DNA from 2 places in the Bacillus sp. FSL K6-6540 genome. Region 2 is predicted to be linked to the other one. Evidence: a T-box and tRNA genes for the amino acid it is inferred to sense, from the RefSeq annotation. Region 2 holds a T-box; the other holds one or more tRNA genes.
What was found. A T-box is a leader RNA that pairs with one kind of tRNA and senses whether it is charged. The one in region 2 lies ahead of tyrS (tyrosine--tRNA ligase), so its partner is inferred to be a tRNA-Tyr.
Positions count from the first base shown of each region.

Region 1 (4,812 bases), on a different contig from region 2:
GGAGAGCCTTTAGCCGTTACATCTATCGCTTGTGATTCAGGATCAAGAAATTCAATGTTTTGTGAGCTGCTCAGCCCTACAGTCTTGATAGGGACATTCTCGAACCTCTGATCCGCTTCACTATCGACTTCTATATGCAAAGTCACCTTTGACGGTGAGATTTTTTTGACACCGTCAGGAAGCGGAATATCTGCCTCGATATCGGAATCCTTGTTAATTTTACTTAAATCTAAGCTGACGCCGTCAATAAATTCAAGAGAATCCAACACATCCTGTGAGCCGTAAACCGTTACCTCACTGGGGCTGGATTCAATATTCGCTATGCTGACACCGTCAGGAAGGCTTCCTGTCCGTTCAATTTTAAAGGGCACTTTTTTACTCGGGCTTGTCACCGGAACGGTAATCTTGATGACCGAGGGCTCCACGTCGACAGGAAGCGCGTTTCCGTCTTTATCATAGACAGTCACTTTCGCTTCCTTTTCAATCGTTTCATCTGCGTTTTCCAAATTCACTGAAGCTTTTACAAGAGAAATATTATCGATGACATTTTTCGATCCGGTAATCTGCACATTTTTCGGACTGACAATCGGCTGCTCCGGAGAATAGCCTTTTTTCATCTTGCTTTTGTTGTAGTACTCCACTTCTACGGGAAAACTTTTGGTCGTCCGTTCCTGAATGGTCACTGTCGTAACAGACGGATTAATTGAGATTGTCAGCCCATCCGACACGTTTTTGGCCTTAAGCTCAACCTTATGTGTGCCGGTTTTCAAATGTTCCATATCAGCATATATTTCAAAGTTCTTGGTCTGCCGAGCCTTTTTCACGGCGCTTGTCGAGCCTTTTATCGTGACATTAACCGTTTGCGGAACACCCGTCACGACGTAATTTTCATCATCATAATACGCTTTAACCGGAATATCAGTCAGAGTTGCTTCATCAGTTGTTGATGTCGGAAAGAAAGATTCACCCGGTTTTTTCGGAGTCGGTGCTTGGTTGCTGTTAACCGCCACATAAAGCAAGAGCGCGAAAAGTAGAGCAATGATTTTCACAGCCCAGCGGTTGTTTAAGAATTTATCCATTTTTCTTGCCCCTCCAATACCAGCGGTTAGAAGAAGTGTCTCTGGTGTTTTTCTTAAACTCGGCTTCAAGCATTTCTTTCAGCGCTTCTTCTGTAAGCTCTCTGTGAAGGTCGCCGTTCTTTGCCACACTGACGCCGCCGGTCTCTTCAGACACAATAATCGTCAAACTGTCTGTTACTTCACTGATACCGACTGCCGCTCTGTGCCGCGTGCCCAGTTCCTTTGAAATAAACGGGCTCTCAGAAAGCGGCAGATAACAGGCGGCTGCGGCAATTTCATTATTTTTCATAATCACCGCACCGTCATGAAGCGGGGTGTTTGGAATAAAAATATTGATCAGCAGCTCAGAGCTGACTTTGGCATTTAGTGGTATGCCGGTCTCAATATAATCCCCCATTCCAGTATCCCGCTCAATGGTCAGCAGGGCGCCTATACGGCGTTTCGCCATATAATTGATCGCTTTTGTAATGGCCTCAATCGTTTTCTGCTGCGCTTCTTCAACAGGCGTGCCGCTCCTCGAAAAAAAGCGGCCGCGGCCTAGCTGTTCAAGCGCTCTTCTCAGCTCAGGCTGAAAAATAATAATAATTGCTAAAAATCCCCATGTTATCGCTTGGTCCATCAGCCATTGAAGTGTGCTGAGGCCCAAATATTGGCTGGCCATACGAACAAGCACGATGACTACAATTCCTTTTAACAGCTGAACCGCTTTCGTGCCGCGTATCACCATAATCAATTTATATATCACATACCAAACAAGGAGAATATCAACGGCATTGCCGAGGTACTGCAAAAAAGGGATATCCTCAAAAGCCATTTCCTCGTCCTCCAAGATTTCAGTCATTTCGTATTTTGTGTTTTACGGGTTACGCATATGTACTTTACATAGCGAGCCCATTATACCACATTTCGATTTAGCAAGTGAAATGTGCCAGCCCTCTCAGCCCGCAAAAAAAGAGCAAAGCGGCTAACGCGCTTTACTCTTCTCCGTTCGGACTGAATGCATCGAGTACACTTTTCCCCGCAGACTTCATCTTGTACCATGTCCAGTCGAATAATTGATTGATTTCTTCAATCTGACCGGTGACTTGTCCAGCAGAGGCCATATACTTTTCGCCGTTTACGACGGTTACATCCCCGTCTATTTTGCCTTTAATAATCAGCTTGCCGTTTTTGACAGTGACATCACCTTTGACCGTCTCACCTTCTGGCACGGTCACAGTATGGTTATGAACCACAAGATTCTGCTGCTTGGACACGCTGAAATTGTGGTCATTATGCCAGCTGTTAAAAAAACCCCCGCCCATCAAAATGATGAATACCGCAGCAGCTGCGATAACGGGATGGGATCTGAACCATCTTTTTACAGAAGCTCTTTTCTTCTCCTTAGGCAATTTTGCCATGACATTAGCGGTAAAATCCGCGGGGGCTTCGACATGCGATGTGCTCCGTACGAGCGCTATGGATTTCTCCATCTCGTAAAAATGCTTTCTGCATTTCTCGCATGTCTCCAGATGTTCATTTAATACGTGTTCATCTTTTGGAAGGATATCTCCATCAAGATGCATATGCATAAGCTGCACAATTTGTTCAGGACAGCTCATTTCATCACCCCACTTAAAGATCCCTTAATTGTTTTCTAAGAGCCTCTCTGCCTCTGTGAATCCGCGTTTTCACAGTCCCCACAGGAATGTTTAGAATCTCCCCGATTTCAATTAATGAGAGTTCGTCAATATACTTTAATACGATGACTGTTCTGTATTTGTCAGGAAGCTTTAAAATTTTCTGCTGTATCGTGTTTGAGAGCTCCAGCGACACAACTGCATCTTCAGGCAAAACACCATCTGCGGCGATTTGAGAATACATGGTCAAGCCTTCCGTACCAGCCACCTCTGCATCGAGGTAATAATCCGGCTTCTTTTTGCGAATGCGGTCAATGGTCAAATTGGTCGCGATTCGATAAAGCCAAGTTGAAAATTTCCGGTTAATATCAAAACTGTCGATATTAACGTACGCTCTGATGAAAGCTTCCTGTGCAATATCCTCCGCCTCATGCACATTGCCAAGCATACGGTAGCAAAGCTGATAAATTTTATCTTTGTAAATATCTACGATGTCCGCAAATGCATCCTGGTCGCCTTTTTTGACTTGTTTAATTCTTTTTTTAATCATCATTTCCATATTTATCTAACCTCTGCCTTCACCGGTCTGTATGTATACGAGCTTCGTTTCAAAAGGTTTCAATTTTTTTATAAAATAAGTTTATCAAATTTTTGGCAGGGTGTAGATGGTAATTCGTGAATAAACTACCTTAACATATTTTTAAAATTATTATACAGACTGAACAGTTAGAAGTTGGAATGATTTTTCCGAAAAGAAAAAAGACACCTTTTGATCAAAGGTGTCTGTGACTGGGCTAGCTGGATTCGAACCAACGCATGACGGAGTCAAAGTCCGTTGCCTTACCGCTTGGCTATAGCCCAATAATGGTGGAGGGGGGCAGATTCGAACTGCCGAACCCTGAGGGAGCGGATTTACAGTCCGCCGCGTTTAGCCACTTCGCTACCCCTCCACATAAAATTTTGAAAAAACAGTGCCGGCAAGAGGACTTGAACCCCCAACCTACTGATTACAAGTCAGTTGCTCTACCAATTGAGCTACACCGGCAAGATGGTGGAGGATGACGGGCTCGAACCGCCGACCCTCTGCTTGTAAGGCAGATGCTCTCCCAGCTGAGCTAATCCTCCAAATGGTGACCCGTACGGGATTCGAACCCGTGTTACCGCCGTGAAAGGGCGGTGTCTTAACCGCTTGACCAACGGGCCGTTGTGTTCTCGTCGAGCTGACAAAAGTTATTATATACAGGTCACCCCCTGTTTGTAAAGAGGAAAATTAAATTTTTTATTTTCAAACTTTTTAACTCCTTTTTTAACTGAAAAAGCCTCCCAACTAAAGCCATTTATTTTATGATAGAGACAAGCAAAGCAAGAGAGGAGAACCCAATATGATTCTAGTCAGTTCTTGCCTTGGAGGCATTGAATGCAGATATAACGGCTCTCACGCAGCGTCGGAGAAAATCAGAAAACTAGTCGATGAAAAGAAAGCAGTCATGGCTTGCCCTGAACTTCTCGGCGGCTTCTCTACCCCACGCGAACCCGCAGAAATCATAGGAGGCACCGGCGAGGATGTCCTCAATGGAACAGCGAAAATCGTGACAGCTTCAGGAGAAGACGTCACAGAACTATATATGGAAGGCGCCGCGAAAACATTGGCTTACGCAAAAGAAATCAACGCTTCTGCCGTCATATTAAAAGAAAACAGTCCATCTTGCGGAAGCGGTTTTATCTATAACGGCACATTCTCTGGGAAAAAAATCACCGGCAGCGGAGTAACCGCCGCACTGTTAAAACAAGCGGGCTACCGCGTCATTTCGGAAAACGAGCTTGACGACATATTGTAAGGAGGCCACCCCATGACTCAAGACATTTCTTTATCCTTCTATAAGCCTGAACACTTGCCCGAGCTTCAATCATTCACGCTCACCAACGATGACAAACGCTTTACCTCCCTCCCGAAAGAGGTGCTGTCTCAGGCTCTGGGCATACAGGACCGATACCCGGTTGTCATCTTAAAAGACGACCTTCCAGTCGGTTTTTTCATTTTACATGCATCAAAAGAAACGCTTGCTTCCTATTCTAACAATCCATTTGCTTTACTGCTCAGCTCCCTGTCTTTA
Region 1 covers NZ_JBBOXH010000002.1:1,051,456-1,056,267, reverse strand. Annotated here, with positions in the region: gene cdaR (CdaA regulatory protein CdaR) at 1-1,079, opposite strand, end outside; gene cdaA (diadenylate cyclase CdaA) at 1,072-1,893, opposite strand; gene rsiW (anti-sigma-W factor RsiW) at 2,054-2,680, opposite strand; gene sigW (RNA polymerase sigma factor SigW) at 2,694-3,257, opposite strand; tRNA gene MHH82_RS37875 (tRNA-Gln) at 3,488-3,559, opposite strand; tRNA gene MHH82_RS37870 (tRNA-Tyr) at 3,564-3,648, opposite strand; tRNA gene MHH82_RS37865 (tRNA-Thr) at 3,671-3,743, opposite strand; tRNA gene MHH82_RS37860 (tRNA-Val) at 3,748-3,823, opposite strand; tRNA gene MHH82_RS37855 (tRNA-Glu) at 3,827-3,901, opposite strand; gene MHH82_RS37850 (DUF523 domain-containing protein) at 4,081-4,536, shown strand; gene MHH82_RS37845 (GNAT family N-acetyltransferase) at 4,549-4,812, shown strand, end outside.
Region 1: it encodes a tRNA-Tyr, which carries the amino acid that the T-box ahead of tyrS (tyrosine--tRNA ligase) is inferred to sense. The anticodon was not compared.

Region 2 (4,812 bases):
ATGTGCCTCGATGTCCCCCCGCTTCGCTGCCTTGGGCAACGACGGCGTCGCAGCCTGCTTGTTCGGCCAGGATGGCTTCGCGGACCGTGGTTGCCATTGCAACCACAAGCAGCTTAGCTTCTTTCGCTTGCCGCATGAGGGGCCCATCCGGAATGCCGAATGCCGTGCTGATAACGGGCACCTTCTCTTCTAGCAGAACCGTGAATTGCTGCTCAAACCAATCGGGCGTTGTTACGTGATCCGACCCCGCATGGGGAATGCCAAGGTCGCCGCGCATCCGGTTTAACTCCTGTTGAACATCTTCGATTCGCTCCTGGCGATCCGAGGCCCGGGACGCAAAAAGATTGACGGCAAAAGGCTTATCCGTCCGCTTGCGGATTTCCTGGATGCTATCGCGAATGGCAGCCGGCTCCATGTAAGCCGCACCCAGCGTACCGAGCCCGCCAGCGTTGGATACGGCGGCGACCAGTTCAACGGTTGTCGGTCCCCCGGCCATTCCAGCCAGTATAAGCGGATAGCGGATGCCAAACCGATCGCACAGCTCGGTCTGCAGTTGAATGTTCATGATATGATCTACCTCCTTTAACGCTAAGGATATTATCCTATTAAAAGAGGGAAACTTTCAAATAAAAGAAAAACGTCAATCGACGAACCCTCTCGAAGACAGACCGCTTATAGCAAATGTTTACTGGTGAGATCAGGAGGGTAAGCCTCGGAAGTTATTCTTTCGCAGCTCTAGTAAAAAGGCCAACCAGAAGATTCTGGCTAACCTGATCATACGAAAGCCGCTAAGCACATGAAACGTGTTTAGCGGCTTTTGCGGGTGCGTTCGTCCGGGGAGACCCTTTTCCCTGATAGTAACTCTTCTAGGACATTTTCACCAAACTGTAGTTTTTCTTGCCCTTGCGAATGATGATAAACCGGCCGCCAATCGCCTGGTCGGCAGTCACCTCGTGGTCCAAATCGCTGACGCGCTCGCCGTTCATCGAGATCGCGCCTTTGGTGATATCCTCACGGGCTTGACGCTTGGAAGGCTCGATGCCCAGATCCACTAGCCAATCGACGATATTCTTCGTTTCCGGCGTTGCTTCGAATGTCGGCATCTCCTTAAAGCCCTGCTCGATCTCATCGGCCGTGAGCGATTTAATATCGCCGCTGAACAGAGCCGCCGTGATGCGCTTGGCCTGCTCCAGCATCTCCTCGCCGTGCACGAATCTCGTCATTTCCTCGGCCAGCGTTTTTTGCGCTTCGCGTTTATGCGGCTCGCTCTGCACCTTTTCGGCCAGCTCGTCAATTTGTTCCTTGGTCAGGAAGGTGAAGTATTTCAAGTATTTGACGACGTCGCGGTCGTCGGTGTTCGCCCAGAACTGGTAGAACTCGAACGGCGTCGTTTTGTTCGGGTCAAGCCAGATCGCGCCGCCGGCCGTTTTGCCGAACTTCGTGCCGTCGGCCTTCAGCATGAGCGGTATGGTCAGGCCAAAGGCTTTGGCTTCGGGTCCTTCCTTCTTCCGGATCAAATCCAGTCCGCTTGTAATGTTGCCCCATTGGTCCGATCCGCCGATTTGCAGCTGCACGTCCTCATGCTGGTACAGATGCAGGTAATCGACCGACTGCAGGATTTGGTATGAGAATTCCGTAAACGAAATCCCGCTGTCAAGCCGGCTCGCAACCACGTCCTTCGCCAGCATCGAGTTGATGCTGAAGTTCTTCCCGTAATCGCGCAGGAATTCGATAATGTTGATCTTATGCGTCCAGTCGTAGTTGTTGACCATGCGGATTTGATTGTCGCCCTCCGTCACGAAGAGCTTTTTCATTTGTCCGGTGAGCGCGTCCACGTTAGCTTGAACCTGCTCCAGCGTCTGCAGGGAGCGTTCGGTTTGACGTCCGCTTGGATCCCCGATGGTGCCGGTCGCGCCCCCGATCAGAATGACCGGACGATGGCCGGCAAGCTGGAAGCGTTTGAGCATGATGAAGGGAATCAGGTGACCGATATGCATGCTGTCGCCCGTTGGGTCCACGCCGCAGTACAACGAAATTGACTTCTCATTCGTAAGCTCCCGGAGGCCTTCGGCATCCGTCTGTTGGTTGATCGCATCGCGCCATTCCAGTTCGTCGATAATATTCACAGCGTTAACACTCCTTCAATACATGATTTTTTCCTTATAACGAAGCGTCCATCTGTTGAAAAAACAAAAAATCGCCCCTTGTCTGTTACAGACATAGGGACGATTATTAACCGTGTTACCACCCAGATTGCACGAATGGTCTGCAACGCTTGCCGCGCGCCATTCATGCCGCTCATTAGACGAGGTATCGTTCGCCGTTTCCGCTCGGCATTACCCGAGATACTCCAGAGTGTAATTCGCTGCGTTGGTTTGTACCGGGTTCCATCGCCCCCCGGCTTTCTAGAACAGGGACCAAGCTGCTACTGGGCTCTTTCAACGTATGTCGCTTATAAGATTACAGACAGTATAGTGAATTAATAAATCGATGTCAACTCCGTTTTGGACGGACGTCCTGCTTCCCCCGGCAGCATGGGTAAATATCGCGGGAGGAGTCCCAGGATATCAGGTGCGGCGCATGTATGCACGAACCGTGATCGGAGCAAAGATCGCCACGATGACCGCGGCGCCGACCAAGGATATCGTCAGATCCCAGCCCACGGTTCCGGCGTTCGTCAGATCCCGGACAGCCGTCACCAGATGCGATATCGGGTTGATGTTCACGAACCACTGCAGCCAGCCCGGCATCGTATCCACCGGCACGAACGCATTGGAGAGAAACGTGAGCGGAAACAGCACGATCATCGATATCCCCTGCACGCCGGAGGCGGATCTTGCAATCACGCCGCAGAAAGCAAAGATCCAGCTAATGGCCCATGAGCACAAAATGACGACCAACCCCGCAAGAGCAACATATCCCAAGCCGCCCTCGGGCCGATATCCCATAATGTATCCCATCGTAAAGGTAAGCACCGTTGCAATGGTATACCGAATCGTATCTGCCAGCAGGGCACCTGCCAGCGGTGCGATGCGCGCAATCGGCAGCGATTTGAACCGGTCGAATACGCCTTTATCCATATCCTCGCGCAGCTGCACGCCTGTGACGACGGAAGTCGTAATCACGGTTTGAACAAGGATGCCGGGAATGATGACGGGCAAATAACTCGCCACGTCGCCGGAGATGGCTCCCCCAAAAATATAGGTGAACATCAGCGTGAAAATAATGGGTTGAAACGTGACGTCAAACAACTGCTCGGGCGTGCGCCGAAGCTTCAGCAGCCCGCGGTAGGCCATTGTCAATGAATTTCGGACCGTCTGACCGAAACTCGTGCGATTTTTGAGTCGACGTTCCGTCCCAGGCTGAATCATGGTGCTGCTCATATCCGTGCCACCTCTCTATCATTGGATTCATAAGCCCCTTGGGCAGCGTCTTCCTTCACGCCGTGGCCGGTGATCGTCAGGAACACCTCATCCAGGGTCGGCTTCTGCACGCTCATCTCGGATAAACCGATTCCTGCCGTGCGCAGTTCGATCAACAGGTCTGTAACAAGGCCCGCATTAGCCATCGGCGCCGTTATCTTTCCGGCTTCCGGCGATACATTGGCATGGACGCCCAGCACCTGTTCCACGGTATGGCGGGCGCGATCCATGTCCCGTGAATCCTGGACAGTCAAATGCAGTGAGGAAGTGCCTACCGACATCTTCAGTTCATCGGCCGTCCCCTCGGCCACAACCCGTCCGTAATCAATAACGGCGATCCGGTCTGCCAGTTGGTCCGCCTCCTCCAGATACTGCGTGGTCAGCAGCACCGTTGAACCGGTCTTCACCAAACGGCGGATCGTATCCCACATCTGGGAACGCGTACGCGGGTCAAGCCCCGTCGTCGGTTCATCCAGGAAGATAAGCGGCGGCTGGGCAATGAGACTTGCCGCCAGATCCAGTCTTCTCCGCATGCCGCCGGAGAAATTTTTGAGCGGACGCTTCGCGGCTTCCGACAAACCGAATTCCTCAAGCAGCTCATCCGCCTTGCGCCGTGCCTCCGTGCGTCCCAGCCCCAACAAGCGGGAGAAGATGATCAGATTCTCCGTAGCGCTGAGCGATTCGTCCACCGACGCATATTGGCCGGTTACCCCGATCAACTGACGGACGATCTGCGATTCCGATTGCACATCGTGCCCGAAGATTCGGGCCGAACCCGCATCCGGTCTTAGCAAGGTCGCCAGCATCCGGATGGTGGTCGTCTTGCCTGCCCCATTCGGACCAAGCACACCGTAGATCGTTCCGGTGCGTACGTTCAGATCCACGCCGTCCACGGCGCGGTTATCGCCGAAGGTTTTGACCAGCCCGTAAGCCTCAACGGCCAAGTCACCAGGGTTTGGCTCTATTTTCTTTTTGTATCCATGCTCCATTATGATTTCCTCCTCTTCGCTAATGGATGATGTTTGAATCGTATCACCGCTATTTAAACGGAATGTAAACCGGGGAAAGAATAGGCTGTCTGCAACAAACTTTGGCGGAATATATGAATTGCTTCAAACCCGTTTCACGACAAGCGGGCTTAGTTAGTTGATTGGTTGGAATCGCAGACAATAAAAATACCCCGTCGTTCAACGCTCTTCGCGCGATCCGGGGTATTTTAAAAATTCTGCTTGATCTCAATGTCCTTTACTTGCAGCGGCCGTCTGTTCATCCAACTCACCCGAGTTCATAACACGGTCGTCTCGTACGGGCCTTTTCAATTCCATAGCTCGGAGGAGAAGGACCACGGCCTCAGCACGGGTTACTTTTTTCTTAGGAAGAAAACTGCCAT
Region 2 covers NZ_JBBOXH010000001.1:5,434,025-5,438,836, forward strand. Annotated here, with positions in the region: gene MHH82_RS24155 (NAD(P)H-dependent flavin oxidoreductase) at 1-565, opposite strand, end outside; gene tyrS (tyrosine--tRNA ligase) at 867-2,126, opposite strand; T-box leader at 2,219-2,451, opposite strand; gene tetB(58) (tetracycline efflux ABC transporter Tet(58) subunit B) at 2,568-3,383, opposite strand; gene tetA(58) (tetracycline efflux ABC transporter Tet(58) subunit A) at 3,380-4,411, opposite strand; gene MHH82_RS24175 (S-layer homology domain-containing protein) at 4,658-4,812, opposite strand, start outside.